Regions from separate parts of the Lysinibacillus sp. UGB7 genome, predicted to be linked through region 2. Evidence: riboswitches for the same ligand, from Rfam matches in the RefSeq annotation. Region 2 holds a riboswitch; each other region holds the start of a gene.
The links. A riboswitch is a leader RNA that binds a small molecule or an ion and turns the genes downstream of it on or off. The one in region 2 is predicted to bind S-adenosylmethionine.
Positions count from the first base shown of each region.

Region 1: linked by a shared signal. The riboswitch ahead of metA (homoserine O-acetyltransferase MetA) and the one ahead of ACOMCU_RS06610 (O-acetylhomoserine aminocarboxypropyltransferase/cysteine synthase family protein) in region 2 are both predicted to bind S-adenosylmethionine.
Region 3: linked by a shared signal. The riboswitch ahead of ACOMCU_RS10320 (methionine ABC transporter ATP-binding protein) and the one ahead of ACOMCU_RS06610 (O-acetylhomoserine aminocarboxypropyltransferase/cysteine synthase family protein) in region 2 are both predicted to bind S-adenosylmethionine.

Region 1 covers NZ_JBMGUV010000034.1:23,545-34,065, forward strand. Annotated here, with positions in the region: gene ACOMCU_RS22760 (DinB family protein) at 64-579, shown strand; gene ACOMCU_RS22765 (YhdT family protein) at 1,115-1,378, shown strand; gene panF (sodium/pantothenate symporter) at 1,378-2,823, shown strand; gene ACOMCU_RS22775 (nucleotide excision repair endonuclease) at 2,942-3,316, opposite strand; SAM riboswitch class I at 3,781-3,890, shown strand; gene metA (homoserine O-acetyltransferase MetA) at 4,000-4,938, shown strand; gene ACOMCU_RS22785 (GerAB/ArcD/ProY family transporter) at 5,094-6,185, opposite strand; gene ACOMCU_RS22790 (hypothetical protein) at 6,219-6,452, opposite strand; gene ACOMCU_RS22795 (Ger(x)C family spore germination protein) at 6,459-7,655, opposite strand; gene ACOMCU_RS22800 (spore germination protein) at 7,677-9,227, opposite strand; gene ACOMCU_RS22805 (HesB/YadR/YfhF family protein) at 9,380-9,670, opposite strand; gene plsY (glycerol-3-phosphate 1-O-acyltransferase PlsY) at 9,688-10,290, opposite strand.
Region 2 covers NZ_JBMGUV010000005.1:53,600-64,120, reverse strand. Annotated here, with positions in the region: gene ACOMCU_RS06645 (MFS domain-containing histidine kinase) at 1-1,948, opposite strand, end outside; gene ACOMCU_RS06640 (hypothetical protein) at 1,967-2,122, opposite strand; gene ACOMCU_RS06635 (response regulator transcription factor) at 2,100-2,792, opposite strand; gene ACOMCU_RS06630 (DMT family transporter) at 2,895-3,752, opposite strand; gene ACOMCU_RS06625 (hypothetical protein) at 3,901-4,131, shown strand; gene ACOMCU_RS06620 (homoserine dehydrogenase) at 4,178-5,164, opposite strand; gene ACOMCU_RS06615 (hypothetical protein) at 5,678-6,064, opposite strand; gene ACOMCU_RS06610 (O-acetylhomoserine aminocarboxypropyltransferase/cysteine synthase family protein) at 6,569-7,870, opposite strand; SAM riboswitch class I at 7,989-8,102, opposite strand; gene ACOMCU_RS06605 (glycerol-3-phosphate acyltransferase) at 8,260-8,889, shown strand; gene ACOMCU_RS06600 (DASS family sodium-coupled anion symporter) at 9,092-10,521, shown strand, end outside.
Region 3 covers NZ_JBMGUV010000009.1:69,285-79,805, forward strand. Annotated here, with positions in the region: gene ACOMCU_RS10300 (arsenate reductase family protein) at 1-260, shown strand, start outside; gene gcvH (glycine cleavage system protein GcvH) at 342-722, shown strand; gene ACOMCU_RS10310 (hypothetical protein) at 819-1,160, shown strand; gene ACOMCU_RS10315 (thioredoxin family protein) at 1,175-1,486, shown strand; SAM riboswitch class I at 1,563-1,668, shown strand; gene ACOMCU_RS10320 (methionine ABC transporter ATP-binding protein) at 1,753-2,781, shown strand; gene ACOMCU_RS10325 (methionine ABC transporter permease) at 2,771-3,439, shown strand; gene ACOMCU_RS10330 (MetQ/NlpA family ABC transporter substrate-binding protein) at 3,501-4,352, shown strand; gene ACOMCU_RS10335 (amidase) at 4,617-5,450, shown strand; gene ACOMCU_RS10340 (response regulator) at 6,211-7,107, shown strand; gene ACOMCU_RS10345 (HEAT repeat domain-containing protein) at 7,110-8,153, shown strand; gene ACOMCU_RS10350 (glycosyltransferase family 2 protein) at 8,150-9,574, shown strand; gene ACOMCU_RS10355 (hypothetical protein) at 9,571-10,521, shown strand, end outside.

The DNA of each region.
Region 1 (10,521 bases), on a different contig from region 2:
TCATCAAGAATATAGATAGAAGACGCATCTAGCTAAGCACTTTAGGATGAAGGGGGTATTTTAATGAATAAATTAGTACATGACAATCTAGCAGAAACGAGAAATAACCTAGTAACGGAGATTACTTTATTAGGTGAGGCTCAATTTAATTATAAGCCTGATACGAATACGTGGAGTGTCGCACAGGTTTGCCATCACTTAGTATTAGTTGAACAAGCAACTCTAAAGGCGATTGCATGGGGATTACAAGAGAGTGATAGTACGCTACAGGAACGTAAAAAAGTACATCTACTAATATTGGATAGAACGAAAAAGATTAATGCACCAAAGATTGTAGAACCAAATGTAGAACCGTTTGAAGTACAACAAATAGTCGATTTGTTAAACGATTCGAGAAATAAATTGGTGACTTTTCTGAGCACTATTGAAGATCCATCCTTATTAGCGAAAAAATCAGTGAAGCATCCTGCTTTAGGTGATCTGCATCTCGATCAATGGGTTGAACAGATTTATTTGCATGAACAGCGGCACATAGAGCAAATAAAAGAAATAAAATTACTTGTAGACGCGACAAGTTAGCTGAAGTTGCATAAGTTTGTTAAGTTATGAAATTATAATTATGACTATATTGCTAAAGCACAGTAAGATTTGTGCAAATGTCAGACTGTCTACAAAATACCCCGAGAGTTTCACCTCTCAGGGTATTTTGTCGTTTTTGAAGGTAGTTGAATTCAAATTCCCCCTGAATTTTATGTATGAAAACAAAATCCTAAACCAACGATATGCCATATTCGTTTCGATCTTTTTTATTGTTGGGCGCGTCGAATTTTCATCCCCTAAAGTATTTTTAGCAGGTTAGGAGTAGAATAGGCTATCAGTAAGCGATACAAGTTGATTGGAAAGGAAGGCGCGACACTTCTGCAGGAACAGCACGTGCGGAAAATCCACTTTTGCGGCGACCCGACGCAAAAATTAGTTGGTGCCGTGCCTGTAGAAAGGGAGCGCCTGGAACGGAAATAACGGTTTCTGACTATTTATTTCCACCTATTTCTACACAAAGCTTCCCATAATACGTCCATATCAGTAAAATAGAGTAGGTTAGGGGGATACAACTTTGAAAGATTACCGATTTAAAATTGCGCATCGGGAGGCGCTGATTGGCATTGCACTTGTCATTGTCAATTTTGCTATTTGGTACGGCTTTGCGTATGGGCTTGGTGCTGGTGATCCAGTTAATTATACGTATGTTTTGGGCTTCCCGTCTTGGTTTTTCTACAGCTGTATGGCGGGGACCGTCTTTATGATTGTGCTTATCTGGCTCGTCATGAAACTCTTTTTCAAAGAGGTGCCATTTGATGATGAGGAGGTGGATGAGTAATGCATTGGCAGGTCATTTTACCACTTTTCTTATTTTTAGTAATCATTTTTGGTATAGGGATATGGTCGAATAAGCATGTACGCACATCTAATTCATTTTTGCAGGAGTATTTCCTAGGTGGTCGTGAAATGGGTGGATTCATCCTCGCGATGACCATGATTGCCACATACGGTAGTGCAAGTAGCTTCATTGGAGGACCCGGTGTGTCATACAATAAAGGACTTGGCTGGGTACTGCTGGCGATGGCGCAATTACCAGCTGGGTATTTTGTGCTCATGATATTAGGCAAGAAATTTGCCATTATCGCAAGGCGTTATCAAGCTATTACGTTAATTGATTTTTTACGCGAACGCTATAAAAGCCATTTCATCGTTATTTTATCTGCTATTAGTATTATCGTCTTTTTATTTTCTGCGATGATGGCACAGTGGGTTGGTGGTGCGCGTCTAATCGAATCGTTAACTGGACTAAACTATACAGCTGCACTCTTTATTTTTGCGGTTTCTGTATTGATTTATGTGATTATTGGTGGTTTCCGTGCGGTGGCGTTAACAGACACTGTACAAGGTTCAATTATGGTCATAGGAACTGTCATTTTACTAATTGGGACAATCATTGCGGGTGGTGGAATTGATAATATTATGGCATCACTAGTCGCTGAAAACCCTAATCTTGTGTCACCATTCGGAGCAGATGGGGACTTAACGCCATTATACGTGTCAACATTTTGGATTTTAATTGGTGTAGGGGTAGTAGGGCTCCCACAAATTGCTGTACGTGCCATGAGCTATAAAGATTCAAAAAGCATGCATTTAGCAATTATTATTGGCACTATTGCGATAGGGACGATAATGTTTGGTATGCATTTAATTGGTGTCTTAGCACGACCAGTAATGCCGGGTATCGACATTGGCGATAAGGTAATGCCAATGCTCACGTTAAAAGTATTACCACCGTTTTTAGCGGGTATTGTGTTAGCTGCTCCAATGGCGGCAACGATGTCTACGGTCAATGCTTTGTTAATGCTAGTCAGCTCAACGGTTGTAAAGGATATTTATTTAAACTATGTGAAACCAACTGCAAATGATGCAGAAATTAAACGGGCTAGCTTTATCGTCACAACGGTAATTGGCTTAGCTGTCGTTGTATTTGCCTTAAATCCTCCAGATTTACTCGTATGGTTAAATTTATTTGCCTTCGGGGGATTGGAAGCAGTCTTTATATGGTCAGTAGTACTAGGGCTTTATTGGAAAAAGGCAAACAAATATGGAGCGATTGCATCAATGATTACCGGCATGACGTTGTATATTGTCATTGACCGTTTTTATCCTTCTGTGTTTGGCATGCATACCGTAACCATTCCAATTATCGCCTCATTCATTGTTTTTGTTATCGTTAGTCTCTGTACAGCGCATAAATTTAAAAATGAAAAACTATTTATTTAGAAAGCAACGCCGTAAATGTACTATCTACGGCGTGTTTTTTTAGAATGAATTTTACCAAGAACCTACAGTAGTAATAGAAGAAGGACTTACTCAAATAATTGAGTAAGTCCCTAATTTTTTATTCAAAAAATACTTTATCAAGATTGTATTTTGCACGGAAAGTGTTGATAGCGTATGTTTCGTAAATTTCACGTTCCATTGGATCTTCAATTTCGTACACTTCAATTTTGAAAATTTCATCGCGGTATTTTTTCATAGGAGATACATTGTCTTCAAAGTGTTTTTTTATACGTTGACGAATTTTACGTGCTTTCCCTACATATAAAAGTTCGTTTTTCTCATTGTAGAAAAAGAAAATGCCGCCATTTTCGCGTGTGATCTTGTGGAAGTCGATAAATCCATGGTAAGGCGTGATAGGCACATCACCTGGTTTTAACACTTGTTCGCGCTGACGAATTACTAAATCTGGTTTTGGTAGTTCAATTTTAATCAAAATATTCACGTTCCTCTCTGTTACATAAGGTATATCTTAACATAATTCATACGTGGTAGCTATTATCAATTTCTCTTATGACAAAATGCGAAAATGAGTGTTGTCCAATAGAGTAAAGCTAGTATGAGCACAATGGCAAAAAATTTAAACGTAAGCATGAAAATATTTGGTAGCCCGTGCTACAAAGCAAATGACAAGCATACGCAGACGAATCCTACTCTCGACTGTGGAATGATTCAGTTTATGATACATAGAGGCAGCATCTTGAGCATATATTGTGCAAATAATCGTCATCAATGCGAAAAAAGAGCATCGAAAATGATATAAAACACCCAACCGAGTGTACTATTATATGGATAATGTAAATTTAAAAATTTTAACGACATAGAAAACATATAAACGAAATATTCTATGTATTATTGAAATTCTTAATTGTTCATGATACAATTCTCATTAATTAAATAATCTTATCAAGAGAAGCTGAGGGATTTGGCCCTATGACGCTTCAGCAACCTCTAACTTCGTTAGAAAGGTGCTACTTCCAGCAAAGGATTCTTCCTTTGAGAGATAAGAGTGAACGTGATGATAAATCCTTCTCATTCTTGCTCGTATGGAATGAGGGGGATTTTTTGATTTTTATATACAGAGAAAAAAATAAAATGAAATGAAATGGGGAATGCAACATGCCAATTAATATTCCGAAAAACTTGCCAGCTGGCGAACATTTACGTGAGGAAAAAATCTTCGTGATGGAAGAAGACCGAGCAAAAACACAACAAATTCGTCCGTTAAATATTTTAATTTTTAATCTGATGCCAGAAAAAGAAAAAACGGAGCTCCAATTACTGCGTCTACTAGGTAATACTCCTTTGCAAGTAAATATTACGTTTTTAAATACGGCAACCCATGAATCGAAGAATGTCAGTAAATCACATTTACAGTTATTCTACTCAACGTTTAAAGAAGTTCGGCATCGTCGTTTTGATGGCATGATTATTACAGGTGCACCTGTTGAAAAAATGGCATATGAAGAGGTGAATTATTGGGAAGAAATCTCAGAAATAATGGATTGGTCAAAGAAAAACGTAACTTCTGTAATGCACATCTGTTGGGGTGCTCAGGCTGCACTTTATCACCATTACGGAATTGGTAAATTCGAATTACCAGAAAAATGCTCGGGTGTATATTCGCATGTGATTACGGATTTAACCGTGGATTTAGTACGTGGATTTAGCGATTTATTTACAGCGCCACATTCACGTTATACTTCCGTATCAATTGATGAAGTGCGTAACCATCCTGATTTACGTTTACTATCCTATTCTGAAGAAGCGGGCGTTTTTATTGTCCAATCCAAAGACAATAAAAATATTATGATTACGGGACATCTTGAATATGATGCGACAACACTAGCAGACGAATATAGTCGTGACGTTGCTAAAGGATTAGATATTATGGTACCGGTTAATTACTTCCCAAATGATAACCCATCAAATGAACCGATGAATACATGGCGAGCACATACGCATTTATTATTCTCAAACTGGCTAAATTACTATGTCTACCAAGAAACACCATATGAATGGGATTTTGCCGAAGATCATATAGAATTTCATATTTGATGTGAGTTATCACAACTGAAACGTTTCTATTGCGGAATTATCAGCGGGCAAGTCTATACGAGACATGCTCATGATAATTCCTTTTTCTGTCACTGGAGAATTGTTTGTAAATTGTTTGCGTGCCAGGCACCCTCAACCCTGCGTGCCAGGCACCCTCAACCCTTAATTTTTCGTATTTTAGCAACCAAAAGTAACAGTAGTGGCAAGAAAATTGCGAACACGGATGAAAAAAGAGGCCAGGTTTCCTTATTGTAATTATTAGAGTGAACGATATCAGGATGCACAATTTGAGAAATGACCATGGCAATCATACCAAGTGGTAATATGAGTGGGCGATGATCCTTTATTTTTAGGATTTGTGCTATACCAATGACAGACGCATAAAAATACATAAAAGTTCGTATATATATGGAGCACAGCCACATAAAAGCCATGACAATCTCAATTCGTTGTAAAAAGTTCCCTATCGATATCCTTTGTGCTAGTGCATAACTTGGAAATGCACGTTGGGCTGTATTTGTTGACCCAAGGACAAGAATCGATAAAGCAATAATAATAATAAGCACCATACCGCCAATAATTGTGCCAATGTAATAACCTTTTTTAGCTGATTTATGCACATTGACAGTAGCGGGGAAAATCATTAATAACACAACCAACGGAAATGAAAAAATACTCATAAATAAAACTATACTAGAGGCCATTGATTTGGAACTTGCTTCGAAGATCGGCTGAATATTTTTGATATCCACTTCCGGAGAGATACAAACGACAAAGATAATAAAAATAAACATAAACATAGGGAATAATATCTCGGCTGAACGTGCAAAAACTTCAATCCCCAAGTACGTGGCAAATACAATAATTATACTAAATAGAAGTGCAAATGCCATGGTAGGTGTCTCTGGCATAACTTCCGTTTTCATAAAAATGCCAATGAAATATAATAATTCACCTGCCGAAAGAAAGGTGAGTGAGATAAAACCAATGGCTGTAAATTTACCGAAGAATTTGCCTAATATTTTTTCATTGGCCTCCACAAAAGTTAAGGTGGGGGTCCTATCTGCTAAAGAAATGAATAGCTTTACGAGTAAAAGACTTAAAACGACACCTATTATGGCAACAATCCACGCATCTTGCTTAATATCTTTTGTAATACTTGCTGGAATAATTAATATACCTGTACCAATTGAATAGAGAAGGGTAATGATTGTAAACTGTCTTGAACTGATTATTTGTTTGCCCATAAACAACCACCCTTTCTTTTCATTGTGAAATAATTATTGGAACAGCGTGATAATTAACTCTCTGATTGGTTTAAAAATAAAAGAAATCAAGTCTGCTGGGCTCGGTATTGATACATTTAAACTAAGGGCAATATTTAAAGCCGTTCCGAGTACTAAAAAAATTGAAAAGACTACAATGGTTTTAGTCTCGTGTTTTTTCTTTAAAGGAGGGATGACAAAATATGCAATAATGGCAGCAATAATTAATATACCTAGCGTCATAAACATCGATTATTACTCCTTTGCTCTGTGTAATAAAGAATTTTGCATCGTCCCTAACCCCTGTGTTGTAACACGAACTTCAACATTTACTGCTAATTCTGGAAATATGGTTGACCATTCGCCTTGAATTCCCTTCCATTTTTTAGCATCTTTTCGATAAAGTACTTCGCCAAATCCTAAAATGTCTAACTGGTAATTTTTTTGAATCGTCATCAGTGTTTGTTTGATGCGTTCCTCAATCAACTCGGCTGTTTTTTTATTAATGTAAGCAATCGTTTTGTTTTCTGTTAGATTAATATCACATTCAACTTCGCCCACATTTTGCTCTACATCGATTTGAACATTCATTTGTGGCGTGTCATTTTTAAATTGTCCTTTCACCTTGGTTGTTGACTGTGTAATTTCAGTTGTTAATTGTCCTTGCTCAGGGCAAGCAATAATTTCAACAGTACTTTCAATTTTTCCATTTAAAAAATTAAAGCTTCTACTTTCTTCTTCTGTTAAAATCCCTTGTAATTTATCTTCTTTAAATACCGCTAAACCTACAAACTTCAAGACTACGGGGGTTTTAATGCGTTCGACATTCGTTTGATCAATTCCTAATTTCTTATCCCCATCTAGTTCGATGGCTGTTAATACTGCGCTTTTTTTATTACTATTTAGTGTATTTACTAATTCATCGATACTAACAGATAATGTAGAACCCCAAGCTTTTTGTGAAACTTTAATAGAATTTAGCATTTTATTTGCAGGTACTTTTTCTATGGGGGTAAGTACATTTAACACTTCTTTGGCAGTGGACTTAGACGATACGATGACATCAAAATCATTTCTGAATTCATGGTCTCGTGCGATAAAGTCTAATGTATCATTTATCCCATCTGCAGCTAATTCTTCACCTAATACCACCACTTGCAGATGAGAAAAATAGGCCTTCCTTGGTGTTAAGGTTGTCATCTTCCTAATCGCTTCAAACGCAGTTTCTCCCTTGGCGTGGTAGGTAACAACAGGCGATCGACCGCTAGAAGGTTGTTTTGTTGAAATCTCACTAGGGTCCACTACCTGTACAGATATTTCATATTCATCGTCTACTTTATCGACCCCTAATGCAACGACAATGGCTAATTCATTCAGTTCACGTTTACTCCAACAGCCGCTTAATAATAAAGTAACAATGAAAAGTAAAAATAACGATTTTGTTTTGGTCATATTGACTTCCTCATTTGCAGGTTAATCATCATTTCTTTTTTTTTGAGCAATAAATTTATGGCCTCGCGTAGTATTGTTTTTACTTACTAACCGAGGTCGTGTTAATAAAAAACTGCGTGGAAACAATACCATTGCATCTTTTTGGTCATTAACAATTAACGGCCCAAAAGGACTCATATAAGGAACACCAAATGATCGTAAACTACATAGGTGAAGGATAATTATTATAATGCCAAACATTACCCCGAATAAACCAAACATAGCTGCTAAAATCATAAGTGGAAAACGTAAGACACGCACGGTGTTAGACAAGCCATAAGCCGGGAACAAAAAACTACAAATAGCTGTTAATGCGACAATAATGACCATTACGGCTGATACTACACCTGCTTCAACAGCAGCCTGACCAATAACCAATGTGCCTACAATTGATACTGCTGGTCCAATGGTTCGCGGCATGCGAAGACCTGCTTCTCGTAATACTTCAAAGGCAATTTCCATGATGAGTGCCTCAACTACCGCAGGAAACGGCACACCTTCCCGCTGAGAAGCGATGCTAATCAACATGGGTGTTGGTAACATTTCCTGATGAAAGGTAGTAATTGCCACATAGAGCGAAGGTGCTACTAAAGCAAGGCTAATACCGAAAAACCTTAATAGACGAATAAGTGAACTAATAATCCAATGATGATAGTAATCTTCGGCTGATTGTAGAAATGATGTAAATAAAGCAGGCACAATGAGCACAAAAGGTGTACCATCCACTAAAATAGCAACTTTTCCTTCTAATAATTCTCCAGCAATCACATCAGGGCGTTCGGAATTATAGATTGTAGGGAACAATGAAAACTTAGAATCCTGAATAAAATCCTCAATATACCCGCTCTCCAAGATCCCGTCGATGTCGATACGATCTAAGCGAGAAAGAACTTCTTCTACAATTTCGTCATTCGCAATGCCATGGATATACATGATCGAAACGTCCGTTTGCGTTACTTCTCCAATAATCTTTGTTTTTATCCACAGATTTGGACTTTTAATCTTTCGACGAATTAAAGCTGTGTTTGTGCGTAGTGTTTCTGTAAAGGATTCTCGAGGACCTCTGATAACTGATTCGGTAGAAGGTTCGGCAATTGCTCGATCTTTTGCACCTTTTGTACTTGCTGAGATAGCAGTGGCTAAACCATCAAATAATATGACTGTTTCACCATTAAGTACGGAACTGTACAATGTAGTAAAGTTTTCAATATCTTTTACATCACAAATTGTTAAACAATTTTTCTTTAAATATTGGTTCACTGTTCCTAATTGAACTTCAGGTATATCCTCTAATTCCAACATCAGCGTTTCCATGATGAAGTCAGTAATCGCCGTTGTATCGGATAATCCATCTATATAGATAAGCGCTATAACCTGTTTCACCTTTTTGCCTATAGTAATTTCACGAACAATAATGTCGTCACTATTACCCAGTGTTGTTTTTACGGCTTGAATATTTTCTAAAAGAGAAGTAAAAAGTGGGCTCTGTGTAGAAATTGGTTGGGAGGTGTCGTTATTCTCTGTATTAGGCATTTTTATTCCTCCTCCATGTAAGCATGATGACTAATAAGAGGATATACAAATTTAAGAAGAGATAAACAAGTTTGCAAATTAAATGAAACAATAATTATTTGCTGTACAAAAAAAACAGTGTTTCCCTTCAACATTTGAAAGGAAACACTGTTTTATTTTGTATAGTCGTACTTTAATTCATCCATTGTAGGGTCAATATCTACATGTAAGTTATGATCATTAAAGAACCATAAATCTTTTTCATCGATGTAGTAGGTAATGCCTTCTATTACCGATTGCACACCAATTTCAATTGGCTCCTCGCGTGTCATACCAAGGGAAAAGCCTTCATGGAATGGACTTGAGCCTCCATACCTTGCGTAAAATCGAATGGTATCGCCGGTTTCAACTTCCATCTCGCGTTTAAACCATTGCAGCGCATTGTCTGTTAATGTGATATTCATGATGTACTCCCTTCTTGTTAAAGCCATTTCACCTTTGGTTCCGTACCGTTTTTGATACGAGAAATATTCGTCCGGTGGCGATAAACAATAAAGCTAAATAAAAACCCTACTAAAATACCTAACGCAAAATCCCCTGTAACAATATAATAGACGATTGAATAAATAAGTGCTACTAAAGCGGCTATCATCGATGTTAAGCTGACAATTTTCGTTAGCTTTAAAGTGATAAAGAATGTAATAAATAGCAAGATAAATAGTGGCCAAGAATAACCGAGCAATACGCCTGCAGAGGTAGCAACAGCTTTTCCTCCACGGAAACTTGCAAAGATAGGGAACATATGACCAATAACTGCTACAATCCCAAGAATTAATGAGTGGATTGACACTTCAGCAAACACAGGTAGAGTCACTAATAATACCGCCGCTGTTCCTTTTAAAACATCCATAATCGTTACGACTAAACCAGCTTTTTTTCCTAAAATACGGAATGTATTGGTAGCACCTAAGTTGCCGCTACCATGCTCGCGGATATCTGTTTTATAAAAAATTTTGCCTACCCATAACCCAGAAGGTATAGAGCCGATCACATAAGCACATAAAATAATAAGTCCATTTAGCATAGGTGGACTCCTTTCATCCAAAATTCATCACTTGGTACTAATAGTTTGTAATAAGTATTTTACACTTTTTCTCACTATTCTTCAATGTCATGAAGGAGATTTCATCACTTGCCTTGAATTCAATATCAAATGGGGAATATTTCTTCACTGAACTGATAAGTAACTCACCCACTTGAGGTACAATAAGGGAAGATATATTGTCACAATCTATTTAAATGAACTTTTGCTCAT
Region 2 (10,521 bases):
TTAAGGTAACATAGACACGCGTACCTTCTAATGCGTACTTCAATACATTGACGATCAAATTATCAATGAGTCTCCACCATTTTTGTCCGTCTACATAAGCATAAAGTGGTTCGCGCGGCATCGTCATTCGTAAATCTAAACGTGCTTGCGCTAAGTCCTCCTCATGCTCCCCTACTGCCTGCTGCACAAGCTGTGTTAAATCAACACGACTTCGATGAAGCTCAATATTCCCACTCGCCATTTTCGATACTTCAAAGAGATCCTCAATCAGTACTTTTAAACGCTCTGATTTTTTATCGAGAATATGAATATACTGCTTGCGCTCTTCGTCAGTAATATCTGATTTTTTCAGTAGATCGGTATAGGTAATAATGGATGTTAACGGCGTACGTAAATCATGGCTAACATTCGTAATGAGCTCTGTTTTCAAACGTTCACTTTTTGCCTGCTCATGCATCGACGTACGAACACCTTCACGTAAGTGATTAAGATTCTCCGCATGATTGGCAAGTGGTGATTTCCCTTTTATCATGACGTCGCGGTTCAGACGCCCTTCTGCCATGTCCTTCGTGTCTTTCATAATACGGTTTAGATAACCCATTCTCGAAAGAAAAACGACCATTGCTGGTATACCTACAAAAGCACAGACCCCAAATACGAATACCGGGAATCCGCCAGCTACCATCGAAGCGACAAGACTACCACCACCAAAAAAAGCAGCTGCGACCATAACAATGGAATGTAATGCGATGGAACGATTTAAAAACAGATCAGTTAGCGAATCTCCTAATCCCCATAAATAACTGTCTTTCAAGTTATCCCCTAGTTTTTTTGCTGTACTCACTCGATCATACAACCAAATAAGTTGTACGAAAAATGCAATACCTATAATAATTAAAACGAATAGTTTCAATAGAAAATCAATGAAAAAGCGTACATAATTGGACTCGTATGCAAATTCAATCGATTCGAAGGCCATATACGATGAAGACCAATATATACAGCCAGTAATGAACAAAATAGCGACTTGTATATCAATTCGTAGCTTTTCCAGATTATTTTTCTCTTTTAAGCCTTGCACTGCTAGAAGCACTTCTTTACGTCCTTTCCATGTAAAGATTGCTGCTAGTATACTTATTATCCAAATGATAAAAAACATGTATTGATTTCGTTTGAAACGATCATAGCCATCCATCACTGCTGCTGCCTGCGCTGCCTTTTTAGAAATTGTAAGTGTACCTGTGTAATTTACAGTTTCATTGAATATTTCGTAATCAAGATAGACATTGGATGAAGAAAAAATATGATTTAAATTATTACTTATATTCCAAGTACTTAAAGGGTGCTGATACGTATATTTTACTTTGTATGCACTGCTGTCAGAAACATCGCCTGAATCAAATACTTCACCGGTTTCGTTATTTGTTAATTCATATGACCAGTAATGATAGTTTTGTGCGAAACTTTTTGCTTCCTCTTGCGCAGATTTTATATATTTGTCAACAAGCGCTTCCTTGTCTGCTTGAATTTTCTTGCGAACATATTCATCATCTTGGAAATTCGTAGTAATGTCCTTAATTTTTTCATTTCGCTCGCTTTCAAGCTTTTTCTTCAATTCAGTCGCATTGACATCAGCCGCTTCTTGAATGCGATTGTCGTATTGTGCATTAATATTTGCTACCTGGTCACTTAGTGAACCATAGTAATTACGATGTTCTTCAATTTCATTTTGCGTAACTTCTATTTTGCTCTTTAATTCCTCAGCATTTGGTTTATTCAATATCAGCGGCCCTAGCTCTGATTGAAAATTATCTAGCTCATGCTGAAAATCTTCAGATTGAAAATATGACTTCCCTATATACTGATAGCCAATCTTCGAAAATGTAAAGACGCCAAAAACCAGCCAGATTAAACAAACAAGTGTGAGAAGAGACTTCCATTTTTTCATCACTATAACGACTCCCCTCTAAAAAATTCTTTCAAGCAATTGTAGCACTTCAGATGAACGGGCATTTACCATCTGATACGCATACACGCCAAAATAGATAAGGCCAATAACCCCAGCCACAAAACCTGCTATTGTTAGATAATGTTCTAGTTTATTTCTCCATTTTATAGCCAACGCCCCATACCACCTTTAAATAGCGTGGATTTTTCGGATCTGCCTCAATTTTTTCACGTATTTTACGAATGTGTACTGCTACAATATTTTCAGCATTGTAGGCTTCTTCATTCCAAACACGCTCATAAATCTCTCGAATCGAAAAAACACGCCCTGCATTCTTCATTAATAATTCTGTAATTTTATATTCAATTGGTGTTAAACGAACGGGCTCGCCTTCCAAAATTACTTCTTTAGCATCCTCATCTAACACAAGACCGTCAATTTCTACCTTCGCTGTTTCATCATTGTACGTCCCAAGTTGTACATATCGTCGTAGCTGTGATTTCACACGTGCCAAAAGCTCTAATGGATGGAATGGCTTTGTGACATAATCATCGGCTCCAACGGATAAGCCATGAATTTTATCGCCGTCTTCCGCCTTCGCACTAAGCATAATAATTGGAATATTGCGTTCTGCACGGATTTTAAAAGTTGCCGTAATGCCATCCATATTCGGCATCATAATATCCAAAATAATTAAATGAACTTCATTGTTCTCAAGCTGCTCCAGTGCCTCTACACCGTCAGCCGCTTTAATAACATTGTAGCCTTCGTTTTTTAAGTAAATTTCAATACCATCACGAATATCTTGATCGTCATCTGTTACAAGAACCGTTAACTTCGTCATGATATACACCTCGCTCTCAAATAATAGTGTACCTTTCAAATCTTAAAAACCAGCTAGCATAAATATGAAGAAATTCTTAAGCTTTTTCTCATCAATATAGAATCACACTTTTCTTCCCCCCATCGTTAGCACAACAATGCTCCCAAGCAACATCGCTACCCCAAACCAGGACGACACACTTAAGTATTCACCAATAAGGAATACACCCAGCATCGCTGCAGTTAAAGGCTCCGCTAAGGACAATGTCACCGCCGAAGAGGAACTAATCCTCTGAAGACCACTTAAAAATAATAAATAGGCTACACTTGTACACATGACGCCCATAAAGAGCATTGTCCATAAGTTATGTACTTCCATTAGCCAGCTAAAACCGCCATTCATCGAAAACAGGCCTAACAATAATGCACAGAGTGAAAATGTCATTGCCACTGCAGGCAATGCCTCTTCTTGCGCCATTAGCTTTTTACTAAAATTTGTATACAACGCAAAGGATGCTCCCGCACAAAGAGCTAGCACAATACCGCCCAGATGAACTGCTTCACCACCACTATTATTGAGTAATAAAACACAACCGAAAATCGCCATTAATGTTGCCATACCCCACACCTTGTTTGGGCGCATTTTCCAAAGCAACCATTCAAACACACCTGAAAATACAGGAGCGCTGCCAATTGTTGCAACTGTTCCAATAGCTACTCCTGTTAAACGAATTGACGAGAAGAAGAGTCCTTGGAACAATGCGATACTTACAGCCGCTAAAATGGTCCATTTCCAAGACCATTTACGTAAGGATATTTTACGGAGCATTACTGCTACAACTAATAATAATCCGCCTCCAATGCTTGAACGAATCGTCGCTACAGCAATCGGTGAAACGCCATTATCTAAAAATGTTTGTACAGTTCCTGTCATCCCCCATAAAATTGCGGCTAGAAGAACAAAAAATGGATATCGTATCATTTGGCTCCTCCAATCTATACCATTAACAATAACTATACAGATTTATCCAAAAATAGACAATTCCTATTTTCCCTCTTGTCTCTTCTACGTTATTAGGCTTTCTGCTAAAGAAAAGTTATAATAATAACAACAAAAGGAGCGAGCGATTATGTACAAAACAATTGAAGAAACAGCTATTGAGCTTGGTATGCCAGAACACCAAGTACAACGTCTTGTATACGAGGGACGTATCCGCTCTGTCTATGATGGCAAGCAAGTACTTATTAACAGCGGTCAATTCAGCACTTACTTTGAACAATTAGAGCGTATTAAAGAGGAAATTGAAATTTGGCGTAATACACCCATTCCCGAAGATATCGATATCAAAGATGAAGACTAAAAATACCAGGCACCCAAACAATTCAGAATTGTTTGGGTGCCTGGCACTATATCGTTACGACAAAACCTGCTCGTTTACCTATAATCTCAGCGTAATCCTCGACCATAACACTTGCAGTTGGATACATACCTGCACCAGGACCGACCAGCGTTAATGTACCGATGTAATTTGTATCCAATGCTACCGCATTATTAACGTCGTCAACTGGGTAAAGTGGATGTTCTTTATCTACTAATTGCGGGCCAACCTTTGCTACCACACTACCATCAACGAGCTTTTCAACCTCTGCCACATGGCGATAACGTAAGCCTTTTTCATATGCTTCTTTTACTTGCTGTGCCGAAATACTATCTATACCAATGACTTCAACATTAGCCCAATCTGGTTGCTCACCAAATGCTAAAGCACTTAAAATCATTAGTTTTTTGAAGGCATCTTGACCAGATACGTCATTATATGGATCTGCCTCTGCATATCCTAATTTTTGTGCTTCTATTAGAGCAGTATCGAAAGACCAGCCCTCTGCTCGCATTTTCGTTAAAATATAGTTACATGTACCATTTAAAATTCCTTGGATACGATTTACATCATTCACAAGCAAAATATTTTTCATCGTTTTAATAACAGGTACACCACCAGCTGTTGTTGCCTCGAAGCCAACAAAGACACCATTTGCTTTAGCAAGTTCTTGCAGCTCTAAACCACGCTTCGCAAACATCACTTTATTTGCAGTAATCACATGACATTTATGTTCAACAGCACGCTTCAAATAGCCAAAAGCCGGTTCTTCATTGACGATTGCTTCAAAAACAACCTGCATACCTGACTCTGCTAAAACTTCATCCATACTTGTTGTCATCAAATGTGCTGTACCGGGTACGCGTTCACGGCTAGCATCTGTAACTAAAATTTTCGCTACTTCTAACTCTATACCTAATTTATTTTTAAGCTCTACTCGCTTTTCATTTAAAATATGATAAATACCTTGACCTACTGTTCCAAATCCTAATATTGCTGCCTTTATAGTTGCCATTCCTGTTATTCCCTCCAACGTACACTTCCGCGGTTTTAATGAAGTTAAAAATCTGTGCCTCACACAAATTCAAATAATTCAAAATTCAACTTAAAGAAAATTGTAACGTAAATAAATACTTTACACAAGAAAAATCTTTCTAGGATGGACATTTGTTTTCCCTAGACGTGCAAAAGAAATCGGTTTCATTCCCTTTATTATACGTTTTTTCAGTTATTCTATAATTATTGAACAAAAATCGACGATTGCTTTATAAAAAAATTACGTCTTTCTTCTATTATATATATGTATGTAAAGACGTAATATAGAATTGTTCTTTTGTAAGATAGTAACAAATATTTTTCCCTTTACACACGTACAAAGTTTAGAACTAACAGAGATGTCTTTTTCCTCATCAAAAATAAATACATGTAGCGTAACAATCACTTCTGTTTCGATTTAATTAGCCTAATTTGCAAAAAAAGCTCATTCCCTATAGCAGTAGAGAATGAGCCGATTTTATATAAGGGAGAATTAGCTTACTTTTGTTAACAACAAATATCGGTAATGAGCTAAAGCTACTTGCACAAGAATCTCTTCTTCTTGTGTAAAGTTTGGTATTGGATATGTACGCTCAACTAATTGAAATGTACCATATCTTAAGTAATACTCTGTTGCTGGTAGTGAAATATGATTTGTACCATACGCTTGATAGCTCTCGAAAACCTCTCGCACCGCATAGCTTCCTTCTTTCGTGTGCACCGTTTCCTTAAAAGCAGTATGGCCAAAAGTTTGATGCCATTTTTTTTCGACGATCGACAGTAAGCTTTGAATAGAGATGTTGTTGACAAACTCATGACACTCATTTAACTCGTAAATAAAATAAGACGCGACGTTTTGTGCACTATAAACATTTCCCATTTCAAACACTCCTTTTTCGATCCGTTTTTTTAGGAAAGAGTATAGTAGCTGGCTATGCTACTACACTCTTATCCCGCTATATATTCAAAAGTGGGGGAGCACTTATGAAAACAATGTTAATCGTAATAAATTTCATCGACCACATCAACTATCTGTTAATAGGATGTGTACTATTTTTACAGAGCCTTTGATTCTAAAAGCCCTATCAATGAACATCTATCGAATGAGATAAGATGTGATTGTATATATATTCACTGTCGTTCTTGGTTGGTAGCCCTCGAACCTTTAACTTAATCCCTAGTATATAGCATGACTTTAACGATGTCAATAATACTTATAAAATTACTAGGTATTACTTGTTTGAAATTTCAGATTAGTTACCGAATGAGGTGCACGCTTTATGTAGTAACGTTTACGCATTGCCAAATGAGGCTTTTCACATGAGAAAATACGTAAACGTTACAACACGCAAGCATCAATATCTGAATCATATTTTGTAAAGAATTATGCTTCTACCTCTTGTTGAGCTGCAGTTACTTGTGCAATAGCTTGTTCTAAATCAGCAATAATATCCTCTATTGCTTCCAAGCCAATAGATAAGCGAATAAGCGACTCAGATACCCCAGTCTGGATTAATTCTTCAGCAGATAACTGTTGGTGTGTAGTAGATGCTGGATGAATAATTAATGATTTTGCATCCCCTACGTTCGCTACGTGTGAGAATAATTTGACACTATCAATTAGTTTGCGCCCTGCTTCACGTCCACCTTTAATGCCAAATGTAAGCACGGAACCGAAGCCATTTTTCAAGTATTTCTTCGCTAAATCATGGGTAGCGAAATCTTCTAAACCATTGTAATTTACATACTCCACGGATGGGTGGTTACGTAAATATTCAGCTACAGCTAATGCATTTTCGTTGTGTTTAGGAATACGCAAATGAAGCGTTTCTAAACCTTGTAAAAAGTTAAATGCAGCATCAGCGCTTAAGGTTGGTCCGAAGTCGCGCAGTAATTGCACGCGCAGTTTTGTGGCAAATGCAGCCGCTGCTGTATCGATACCGTAACGTATACCATGGTAGGAGGCATCTGGCTCTGTAAAGCCAGGGAATCTTCCTTGTGTCCAGTCAAACTTCCCTGCATCTACAACAACTCCACCTAAAGTTGTGCCGTGACCACCAATCCACTTTGTTGCTGAGTGGACGACAATATCTGCACCAAAATCAATTGGTGTAGAGCCATACGGAGAAGCAAATGTGCTATCGATAATGAGAGGTAAGCCATTTTCATGTGCGATGTTAGCAACTGTTTCAACATCTAATACTTTTAAGCTTGGGTTGCCGTATCCTTCAGCAAATATGGCTTTTGTTTTTTCGTTAATAGCTGAACGGAAATTTTCTGGGTTTGTTTCATCTACAAAAATAGTTTTAATACCGTAGTTTGGTAATGTATTTGCTAGTAAGTTATATGTGCCTCCGTATAAAGAACTTGCTGCAACGATTTCATCGCCTGCACCCGCAACATTTAAAATCGAAAATGCGATAGCCGCTGCACCAGATGAAAATGCTACTGCTGCTGTCCCACCTTCTAATAAAGCAACGCGTTTTTCAAAAACGTCGACAGTTGGGTTTGTAATACGTGTATAAATATTGCCCGCTTCTTCTAGAGCGAAAAGACGTTGCGCATGAGCAGTGTCTTTAAATACGAAAGCTGTTGAACGGTACACTGGGACTGTACGAGAGCCTGTGACTGGGTCTGGCTCTTGGCCTCCGTGTAGTAGTAATGTCTCTGGTTTAAAATTAGTCATTTTTGTTCCTCCTAAAATGGTTATTTTTTTACGATGGTACCGGAGATGAGGAGGATTTTCTGTAGAAAACAAAAACCCTCTTCAGTTAAGAAGAGGGTTGCGGTTGCAAGTTTTCCTCCCCTTATCTGCCAGATCCAAGTAAGAATCTGTAGGAATTAGCACCTTAGCAAGTAGGTTACTCACTGGTTGCCGGGCATCATAGGGCCTATCCCTCCGCCGCTCTTGATAAGAGTATGTGATTCAATTTCCATCGTTGTTACACAGTATAAACATAGAGTTTTTTTCTGTCAACACTAAAATTTCATTTTTTCTGAAACTTCTGTCTGTTCCTTTGCGTAATATGAACACATACACTACATTAAAATATATTTTTTGAGAGGAGTATTTTTATGGTAAAAGCCTTGATAATTTTTCTTATTGTTGGCTATCTCATTGGCTGTCTTCACGGCTCAAAAGTAGCGCAATTTTTATCGGGGGTAGATTTAAAAAAAGCTGGGCATGGCAATGCAGGTGCCTCCAACGCAACACTTTCGCTCGGTTGGAAATACGGTTTATTAGTAGCGCTTATCGATATTGGTAAAGGCGTTGCCGCCATTATTGGGGTGCATCTATATTTAGCTGACGCTTCGCATTTAACTGACGTACAAATTTGGCTCTTAACCTATACAATTGCAGCGGGTGTTATATTAGGTCATAATTTCCCATTCCATATGGGCTTCAACGGGGGAAAAGGGACTGCTTCGATTATAGGGATTTTACTTGCCGTCGACTGGAAAATTGGGCTATTTGCACTCATACTATTTGTCATTTTATCATTTGCTACTAACTATTTAATCGTTGGCGTACTAGAATTTTATATTGTATTTTGTACAGCGACTTATTTATGGATTCCAGGAATAGGGCCAACAATAATTGCACTTGTACTCTTTGGCATAGCACTTGTCTTACATATTGAAAATATTAAACGACTGATACAAGGTACCGAACCTAAAGTAACCGCTGCCTTTAATAAAAAATAACCCTATCACATTGGGTATTATTGTATTTTTTGTGACCGTCTATTTTCTCGTTATCACGTATTACCGCTACAAACAGAGCGTTTTTTACATTCATTTACTTTTTACAATAAATAGACAAAATTACTTTCTTAAAAAATACATTTAACTAACCGATGTTATGAGAAACTAAGGTCATATTTATCTTTAGAAAGGATGTATTAGTATGTCTACTCTCGAAAAAGCAGCACCTAAACGCAATTTAAAGCCATTTTGGATAGGCCTAGCATTTGCCGCACTAATTATTATTACCTTTTTACCAAATAGTGGCGACTTACCCGTGGCAGGTCAACGTGCTTTAGCGATTTTAGCTTTCGCAGTCATCCTTTGGGTAACTGAAGCCGTATCGTATCCTGTCAGTTCCGCCATGATAATTGCGCTTGTGACAGTGATGCTGGGACTGGCCCCTTCAATGGAAGATCCCACAATAGATTTAGGTACTTCCAATGCATTAAAAATGGCATTAAGCGGATTTAGTAACTCTGCGGTTGCACTAGTAGCCGCCGCTCTGTTCTTAGCCGCAGCCATGCAAATCACTAATTTACACAAACGGCTTGCTTTATGGATTTTATCGCTAGTTGGAACAAAAACGAAGGCAATTGTATTCGGTGCTATTTTAGTATCGATCGTACTTGCATTCTTCGTACCCTCTGCTACAGCACGTGCTGGTGCAGTCGTACCAATACTGCTTGGCATGGTAGCAGCATTTGGCTTACCACGAGATAGTCGCCTGGCCGCTTTACTCGTTATTACATCTGTCCAAGCAGTTTCTATTTGGAATATCGGCATTAAAACAGCCGCAGCCCAAAATATGGTTGCCTTGAACTTTATCAAAGAACAGTTCGGTGTAGATATTTCTTGGGGTGCTTGGTTACTTTACGCAGCACCATTCTCCATCATTATGTCGGTGGCTCTATTCTTCATTATGATTACTTTAATTAAACCTGAGACAAGCAATATTGCAGGCGGTAAAGATGTAATTAAAAAACAACTTGCAGATTTGGGTCCATTAAAGGCACCTGAGATTCGGTTAATCATAACATCGATAGTACTTTTATTTTTCTGGGCAACAGAAGACAAACTTCACCCATTCGATACTACAACGGTCACAATTATTGCAATTGCGATCCTGTTAATGCCAAAAATCGGCGTTTATACATGGAAAGAAGTTGAGCCGCATATTCCTTGGGGGACAATAATCGTCTTCGCAGTAGGAATTATGTTGGGGACAGTGCTGCTGAATACAAAAGGTGCAACATGGTTATCAGATACTGTATTCGGTTCACTAGGTCTTGATTCTATGCCAATTTTAGCAACAATCGCGATTGTTACGCTTTTCAATATCCTTATTCATCTCGGCTTTGCAAGTGCTACAAGTCTAGCTTCCGCATTGATTCCTGTATTTATTGTGTTAGCTTCAACGTTAACTGCAAATGTCGATCAAGTCGGTTTCGTGTTAGTCCAACAATTTGTGATTAGCTTTGGTTTCTTATTACCGATTAGCGCACCCCAAAACATGCTTGCCTACGGTACAGGTGCCTTTACAACGAAAGATTTCTTAAAATCAGGCATTCCATTAACAATTATTGGGTACCT
Region 3 (10,521 bases), on a different contig from region 2:
TTGTGGAGCAACCACCAACAAAGGAACAATTAAAGAACTATTGGCAGGTAAGTGGGTTACCATTGAAAAAGTTTTTTAATACTTCAGGCATGAAATATCGGGAGCTTGGTTTGAAGGATAAACTAGCTGAAATGCCAGAAGAAGAGCAACTTACACTGCTTGCATCAGATGGTATGCTTATTAAAAGACCTATCGTAACTGATGGAGAAAAAGTGACACTCGGGTTTAAAGAATCAGATTTTGAGCAAGCTTGGAAATAACCGCCTTTATCCTTGTTTTTATGGGAGAAGTATGGCACACTGATAGTGAATATATTACATATTTATGGAGGGGTTTTTTGCATGAGCACACCTAAAGACTTACGATACTCTGAAGAACATGAATGGGTAAAAGTAGAAGACGGTAAAGTACGTATCGGTATTTCACACTTCGCACAATCTGAACTTGGAGATATCGTGTTCGTTGAGCTTCCACAAGTTGGCGATGAAATCAAAACAGATGATCCATTCGGTAGTGTTGAATCAGTAAAAACTGTTTCTGAATTATACGCGCCTATCTCAGGTAAAGTGGTTGAAGTAAATGCTGATTTAGAAGATAGCCCGGAATTCGTAAATGAATCACCATATGAAAAAGCATGGATGATCGTTGTAGAGCCTGCTGACGCATCAGAAATTGAAAAACTTATGACAGCAGAACAATACGAAGAAATGATTGCTGAATAAAGACAAGCTTGTAGCACCTGAAAACGTCGGAAAACACCGACGTTTTTTATTATATAATGAGAAATAAAGGGTAGAAGTCTAAATGGGGGTGGCGTGATGTTCGAGGGGAAATGTTTAATCGTGGAAGGCCGTTCGGATAAGCTTCAAATTGAACCTATTTTGAGTGGAAATGTACTAATACTGTGTACAAATGGTACTATCGGTGTTCATCAATTAGAAGAGTTATTGGATCCTTATGAGGGCTGTGAGCTATACACATTTTTTGATGCTGATCCATCAGGTGATAAGCTGCGGGCACTAATGGACAGACATTATCCAGAGGCGGAGCATTTACGAACGATGCCAACCTATAAAGAAGTAGAGACGACACCAAGGAAAGTGCTAGCAATGATTTTACTGCGCGCACATTTCTCAATCCATAATGAATATATTTTGTAAGGTTGCGTGAAAAGATGGAAGAATGGTCAAAAGAGCAGTGGGAAGTTGCTATGCAGTCTGGTAAAAAAACTGCCTTTTATTTATATACACCTATGTGTGGGACGTGTGCAGTCGCATCTAAAATGATAAATATCGTTGAGCAACTGTTGCCACAGATTCAGTTTGGTAAAGCTAATATGAATTTTTTGGAGCCTTTAGCTTATGAGCACCAAATAGAAAGTGTACCATGCTTACTTATTAGTGATGGCGATAAAGTTACAGAAAAGGTATATGCTTTTCAATCCGTACCATTTTTATACGAATTGTTAAAAAAACCGATTGACTGAACTTTGCTAGCGTGGTAAAGTATCAATTATATTAATTTTATTCAGCATACGTTCTAAATGAAAATAAAATATCGAACTCTTATGAAGAGTGGCGGAGGGAAGTGCCCGATGAAGCCCGGCAACCATCACATATGTGAAAAGGTGCCAAATCACCCAAAGAAATTTTCTTTGAAAGATGAGAGAACGGTTCAACGTATAAAGTACGTGACCCCTTCAACTTGTCTGCAAGTGAAGGGGTTTTCTATATGAGAAAAGGAGTATTTGCTATGATACAGCTTCAAAATATTACGAAGAAGTACAAAACCGCGAATGGCGAATTAACAGCAGTCAAAGATGTCAACCTTTCCATTAATAAAGGTGAAATCTTTGGTATTATCGGCTATAGTGGCGCTGGTAAAAGTACGATGATTCGGTTATTAAACGGTTTAGAAAAGCCGACATCTGGTACGGTGACGGTTAACAACGAAGAATTTTCATCAATTAAAGGGCAAAAGCTCCGAAATGCTAGACAAAAAGTAAGTATGATTTTTCAACATTTTAACTTACTTTGGTCTCGAACAGTTGCGGAAAATATTGCTTTCCCATTAGAAATTGCAGGTATACCTAAAGCACAACGAGAGGCACGCGTGAATGAATTGATTGCACTTGTTGGTCTAGAGGGCCGTGACAAAGCGTATCCATCACAGCTATCGGGTGGACAAAAACAACGCGTTGGTATCGCACGTGCGTTGGCCAATAATCCTGAAGTATTGTTATGTGATGAAGCAACATCAGCACTGGATCCAGAGACAACAGATGCAATTCTTGATTTGCTTGTAGACATTAACGAACGATTAGGCCTAACAATTGTCTTAATCACACATGAGATGCATGTAATTCGTAAAATTTGTCATCGTGTGGCGGTGATGGAGGCTGGAGAAATTGTTGAACGTGGTGAGGTATTGCAAGTATTCCAAGCACCGCAAGCGGCTATAACGAAAAAGTTTGTATCTCAAATTACCGATACGAAGGAAACACAGGAAACCGTGGCTCAGCTAAGGCTGAATTATCCTACTGGTCAACTTGTCAAACTTGTCTTTGTAGGTGAAAAAACAAAGCAGCCTGTTATTTCACATCTAGTGAAGCAGTTTGATGTTGACATGAGTATTGTACATGGTAACATTTCGCAAACTAAAAATGGCGCATACGGTACGCTCATTGTACAAATTGATGGTTCAGAGACCAATGTGACTGCTGCTTTAAGTTATTTAAATACAGTAGAAGTACAAACGGAGGTGATTACAGATGCTAACTAGTCTCTTTCCGAATGTCGACTGGGAAAAAATGTGGGAAGCGACATATGAAACACTATATATGACTTCTATCTCAGCAGTTGTAACCTTTATTCTTGGGTTAGCAATTGGCATCATCCTATTTCTAACAAGTCCTAACCAACTATGGGCTAATAAATTGGTTAACTTTTTAACAGGCTCGGTCGTTAATATATTCCGCTCGATTCCGTTTATCGTGTTAATCATCTTATTAATTCCATTCACGAAATTTTTACTTGGGACAATCCGTGGGGCAGATGCAGCCTTACCTGCACTAATTATAGGTGCCGCACCGTTCTATGCACGAATGGTATTAATAGCTTTACGTGAAATTGATAGAGGTGTCATTGAGGCGGCTCGTTCAATGGGGGCAAAAACTTCTACAATTATTTGGAAAGTTTTAATTCCTGAATCCTTGCCTGCACTTATTTCGGGCCTTACAGTAACTGCAGTTGCACTTGTCGGCTATACAGCAATGGCAGGCATTATTGGTGCTGGTGGTCTCGGGAACTTAGCCTTTTTAGATGGTTTCCAACGTAATCGTCAAGACGTAACATTAATGGCAACGATTTTAATTTTAGTAGTAGTATTTATCATTCAATGGATTGGCGACATGATAACAGCCAAAACAGACAAACGTTAAGGTTATTCCGGTTTCATACCGCTAACATATTTTTGAACAAGATAAAAGGGAGTGTAAACAAATGAAGAAGTTTTTAGCAGGTTTATTCTTATCAGTCCTTGTACTAGCTCTAGCAGCTTGTGGTGCCGATAAAAAAGAAGATGCAGGTTCAACAACTGGAGATAAAGCAGACGATAAGGAAAATGTAACATTAACTGTAGGTGCATCTAATACACCACATGCAGTCATCTTAGAAGAAGCAAAATCAATTTTAGCTGAACAAGGTATTGATCTAAAAATTGAAACGTATACAGATTATGTACTACCAAACCAAGATTTAGAATCTAAAACTCTTGATGCAAACTATTTCCAACATATTCCTTACTTAGATTTACAAATCAAAGATAATGGTTATGATTTCGTCAATGCTGGCGGTGTTCACATCGAGCCAATCGGAATTTACTCTAAAAAATATAAGACTCTTGAGGACCTGCCAGAAGGTGCAACGATCTTACTTTCTAACTCTGTTTCAGACCACGGCCGTATGCTGTCATTATTAGAAGCTAAAGGCTTAATTAAATTAAAAGAGGGTATCGACAAAACAGCAGCTGAAATCAAAGACATCGCAGAAAATCCTAAAAACTTTAAATTCGATGCAAATACTGCACCAGAAATGCTGGTACAAATGTTTGAAAATGAAGAAGGCGACGCAGTTCTTATCAACTCGAACTTCGCAATTGATAACGGTTTAAACCCAACGGAAGATGCAATCTCTCTTGAAGATAAAGAGTCACCATATGTAAACATTATCGCAGTACGCGCTGGCGATGAAACAAAACCAGGAATAAAAAAATTATTAGAAGTATTAACGTCTAAAGAAATCCAAGACTTCATCATTGAAGAGTGGAAGGGCGCAGTTGTACCAGTTAAGTAATTTATTTTAGTAAAGAGTATATGATTAAATAGTACAAACTTTGGTTTGTACTATTTTTTTTGTAAAAATAGAGATAGGTTGCACATTCCTTTAAGACAAAATTCCTACTTTATGAGGAACAATAATAAAAAGAAATATATCCTTCTTTTTGTTTATTTCTATTTTTGAAAATTTTCGGTACGGTATAACTAGTTTGAACGAATGGGGCTGTGTAAAATTATTAATAGTCGAAAGTTTAAGTTGGTAATCATATGCATATTATTTATGTCACTGAATAGTACAACTATAAAGGCAGATAGTATTACAGAAGATGAACGTTCTACATGGATTTGGAATCCGTGGATACTTGTGGATAACGAAATTGATACATTACAATTTTTGGAAAACAAACAAATAAACAAAGTTTATTTGCAAATTGATTATGAAATATCAAGAAGCGTTTATCAAAGCTTTATTGAAAAGGCTACAGCGAAAAACATCCTAATATACGCACTTGCTGGGGAAACTTATTGGATTACAGAGAATGGCATGGAGTATCAAAATCAACTTATGGATTGGCTTGAGCTTTATCAACGTGAAGCAACCGAGGCACAACGTTTTTTAGGAATACATTTAGATATTGAGCCATATGATACAAATATTTGGTCTACAAAACAAACAATCGCGATTCAAACTTATCAACAGTTAGTTATACATGCTAAAAAGAAAGCACGACCATTAAAATTAACACTAGAATTAGATATACCTTTTTGGTATGACGAAATCTCATATGAGACTAAATATGGTAAAGGTATTTTATCAGAATGGTTAATTAACTATTCAGATGGTGTGACGATAATGGCTTATCGAGATAATTCACAGGACATTATACAAATCGTAAAAAATGAAATTGAATATGCTAAACGAATGGATAAAAAAGTTGTTGTAGGTGTTGAAACTTTGAAGTCAGCAGAGGGCGACTTAGTTAGCTTCTCAGAAGAAGGAGAAGCATATATGGATCGACAATTGAAAAAAGTTCAAAAACATTTTTTTAAAAAACAGAGCTTTAAAGGTATTGCAATCCACCATCTTGAAAGTTGGATGGAAATGCGACCGTAAATGCCAGTTAGTCTTAACGGCTATTCAATTAATCGGGACAAAGTTGTCTTGTAATCAGCAATAAAAGGGCATTTTCCTTCATTTGTTCGTTGTCATAAAAGGAAAGAATCTGCAAAACTTCCTCGTCTTATCTGAGGAATGCAGCAGATTTTTTCTTTTATTTAATGCAATTTTTTTAATTTTTTATTTGTTTAGAATTTGTTTAGAATTTGTTTAGTTCGAACTGTTATATTCTTATAAAAGGATACTAATATGATATACTGTAAAACGTTGAAAAAGCTCATAACCACATCAAGTAAAAAGCAATATCCTACCTTTATCTTATCTCCAAAAAAGCACATATTAATATATAAATATAACTAGTACGTATTAGTGTGATAGTTAATTATTTTTTCTTCTTTCGGTAGTTTTGCTGCCAAAGCGGAGCGTCAGATACAGAATACTACTTGTACCTCTATACAGAAATTTCTAGAAGCAGTCATACTCATTTGATAATAAGGTTTTTTAAATATAGCTATGTTTGTTTTTTATTTATTGTTTAGAATGAATGAAAAATTGTTGAGCCTATACAAATTTGTTATAGAGGATATTATATTAAAAATCGTCAATTTTTTGTGGAATATATTCTCCTTATTTAACAGTAATGAATGAATTAAAAAGAAGGGAATTTGATGAAAATATGACGAAAAACACCTATTGATCATAATAGTTCCACAGTGCAAATAAATATCATATTAAGAAAATGTAAGAGGAGTATAGGATGGACACTTTAATTAAAGCGACACAAAAAGTAAATATTTCTAATGAAAGTTATATTGTACCAATTTTCGATGTGTTAAAGGCAAATGTTATTCGTTCACATATGGAATTGACAGTTATTTTTTTAAAGGCAACTGTAACCGACCCCCATCAAAATAATATGATTGAAGATTTAGAAGAACAAATTGCTCATTTTCTTGTATCCGAAGTTCGGAATACCGATATGCTTTTTAGGTTAGAGGGAAGTTTACGATGGGGAATTTTGTTACCACAAAATGGTGAGGAGGAGGGAAAAGCATTTTTAAATCGAATTTTTCAACTCGTAATAAATGAGAACTTCCCTTTAAAAATCGATTCAACTTTTACATTTCAGGGAATTATTGTAGAGGTTAAAAATGATCAAGTAATGTTTGAAGATTTAAAAGATAAACAGTTTGAAGTTTTTAGTCAACTATCAGAACCTTGGAAAATCGAAATCGTGACGAGCTTTAAGGCACAACCAATTAAAAAAGTGAAAGTAAGTATTTTAGAGGAAAATACTATTTTTAGCGAAGTATTAGAATTGACAGTTCAAAAAATGGTAGTAGATCACTTTCAATTGGAAACAAAAATATTTTCAGATGGGCACGAATTTTTACAGTCAGATTGGTATTTATCTGGACATACGCATATTGTCATTATGAATGATATTTTGCCTCGTAAAAATGGCCTCAATGTCTTGCACACATTAAGGCAAATGGCTAATCAAAAGAAATTTATTATTTATATGATGACAAATAGAAAGTCTCAGGGAGATATGATCTATGCATATGAAAGTGGCGTTGATGAGTATTTAATTAAGCCATTCGATTTAAATTTATTTCAAGCACAATTAAAACGAACATTTGCGAGGTTATGATTATGATTGAATTATCTATTCAATTATTATTATATATTATTGCTATTCTCTTAGTATTTTGCGGTGTAGCAATGATTTATTTAATCTATCAAAGAGGGTATGAAGAAAGAAAGAAGCATGAGATTGAAAAGTATATACAAAAAACAAAAATAATTTGGCAGGAGTACTTTCTAGAGGACGACCAATTTACTGTTACGCTAATTCCTAAAAATAAAAATCAAATATTAGCGGTAGAACACATATTTTTATCGTATTTAAGAAATATTTCCAATCCGATTATTCAACAAAAAATATATAATTTTGCACAAATGTATTTAAAGGACTATTACCAAAATGAATTAAAATCCAAAAACGGGAGTAAGAAAATGAATGCAATGTACCGCATTGCTGATTTCCATATAAAAGAGCTTATCAGTACTTGCGAAGTATCCATTAAACACAAACATTCTATAGAAGTATTTCAGCTATTAAAAATATATTCTATTCTTGAAAAAGAAAAATTTATACATGAAATATTGCTATGTAATTATTCTTTTTCAGAAAGTGAATATAAAAAGTTATTTTCATATTTAGATGTAGAAATGCTCCAACAATTTATGGGGAAATTGGAAAATTTACATCAAGCGGCACAATATGCTTTGATTGATACAATTGCAGCAAAAGGCAGTATGGAAGTTATAGAGGGACTTGAGGAATTATTAGCAAGTGAGGATACTGAAATTCGCATTCGGACTCTTAGAGGACTAGAAAGAATTGGGGTTATCCGAGATTTAGAGACGTATATTCCATTTGTTAATTCGTCAATATGGGAAGAAAGATTAATGGTCGCAAAATTATTTAAGTATGCACCTTTAACATATACTTCCGGGCATTTAGAAAAATTGTTACAAGATAGTAATTGGTGGGTGCGGTCACAAGCAGCAAGTACGATAATTGAAGATCCCAGAGGTTATCAGAGATTAAAAAAATTCATTGAAACAACAAATGACCAATATGCAATTGATATGGCTAATGAAGTATTAGAAAAAAGGATGCGTGCAGTATGATTATACTTGACTATTTAATGTGGTTTTTTGGTGGGTTAATCATAATTTATATGCTACTGGTTATAGTAACGTATGGACTTATGTTCTTCTTTGCCTTTTTTAAGCTACGAAAAGAATATAGGCTTGATCACACTGAAATGGATGATACGTATATTGATGCGTTTTATTCTAAACCAGTATCTGTAATTATACCTGCTTATAATGAAGAAGTAGGTATTGTGGATAGTATTCATTCTCTACTTAGTTTACACTATCCAGAATTTGAAATAATCATTGTCAATGATGGTTCTACTGATCGTACTCAAGAAATAGTTATTGAGCATTTTCAAATGCAAAAAATTGAAAAAGTAATAAAGATGGAAATCCCAGCAAGTCCTATTAATCAAATCTATCAATCACAAATTCACCCAAATTGTTTTTTAGTAGAGAAAGAGAATGGTGGAAAGGCAGATGCTTTGAATGTAGGCATTAATGTGGCAAGATATCCTTATTTTTGTTCTGTTGATGGAGATTCAATTCTGGAGAGTACATCTTTATTACGTTTAATGAAACCCATTGCCTTATCTGATGGTGAGGTAATTGCGGCAGGAGGAAATGTTCAAATTGCCAATGGAATGAATATGCAACTTGGCTCCATTTTAGAAACAAACTTATCTAAAAATTATTTAGTTACTATGCAAATTATTGAATACTTTAGAGCTTTTTTAATAGGACGAATTACGCTAAGTAAATTTAACTTGGTTTTAATTATTTCAGGTGCATTTAGTCTGTTTTCAAAAAAATGGGTAGTAGAAGCAGGTGGCTATACTAAAAGTATGATTGGTGAAGATATGGAGCTCGTAGTAAAACTGCATCAATATATCCGTAAAAAGAAAGAAAATAAACGTATTGAATTTGTAGAGAACCCTGTTTGTTGGACAGAGGCACCAGAAACAATGGCTGTTTTAAGGCGACAAAGAAGAAGGTGGCATCAAGGATTATTAGAGAGTTTATGGAGTCATAAAACAATGACTTTTAATCCAAAATATGGAGGTATTGGGTTATTATCCTTCCCCTATTTTTGGCTCATTGAAGGCTTAGGACCGATTGTCGAACTTGGTGGGTATATTTATATTGTTTTTGCTTTTTTCTTAGGTGACATCTATTATGAGATAGCCATTTTGCTACTTTTATCATTTGTACTGTATGGTGTTGTATTTTCAATAATGGCTGTGTTATTTGAAGCATGGAGCAAAAATAAAACATTCAAGGTTGCTGACTTAATACGTATGATGTTACTAAGTTTTACAGAAATGTTTTGGTATCGTCCTATTACACTTATTTGGCGTTGTGAAGGTCTTTTGAACTTTTTAGTAAGAAGACGAGAGTGGGGCAAAATGGATCGTAAAGGTATTTCAAGCAAGGAGCAAGAATCGATATGAAGCGTATTTATTTGGGAATTATAGTAGTGTTATTACTTATAGTGATACCAATTGCTCTTTGGTTTGTGTCACCTAATAAACAACTGAATGTTGCAATCATTGATAAAACAGTGAAGGATGAATCATATCGAGAGCATTTAGGGTTAACTTGGCTATTAAATTTTTTGAAGTACGAACATAAAGAAGGTCAATATGATGAATCCAAGGATTATTTTGGGACAATTCCAGATGAACAAAATAACAGTGTGTCTACTTCTCAAATGCCAAAGGATTACAAAGATTATGATGTAATTTATTTAGCGGATACGTACGGTGTCTATGAAGATGATCTCAACCCGAAGCAAGAAAGATTGGGGGCACGCACAAAGAAAATTGTTGGTGGATTAGAATCGCAAGAATGGGATGCTATGATGAAACGTTTAACTAGTGCCGAAAAAAGTTTATTTATTGCAGAATTTAACTCTATTGCATCACCAACGTCTCCTGAAGTGCGAAATCAAGTGCTAGATTATTTGAAAATAGATTGGTCTGGCTGGATTGGTCGCTATTTTGAAGAATTAGATTATAGAAAAAATAATGAAATTCCACAATGGGTTGTTGATAAATTTAAGGATGACTGGAAATATGAAGGTGGGGGCTTCATATTAGTAAATGACTTTACAGATGAGGTTTTTGTTTTAGAATTAAATAAACATATTGATAAAGAAGGTATTTATCTTAACTTCATTAAAGCAGGACAAAAGTTCTTGAATGTTTCATCAAGCACACGATATGATTACTGGTTTGATATTGTTACGGCGCAAAATGAGCAAGATGTTTTAGCGAATTATGAGTGGAGTTTAACTGATGAAGGAGAAAAATTATTAAATGAACATGATGTTCCTCTTTCATTCGCAGCCGTTGTTTCAGGTGAACAAAAAAATGCTACAAAATATTATTTTGCAGGC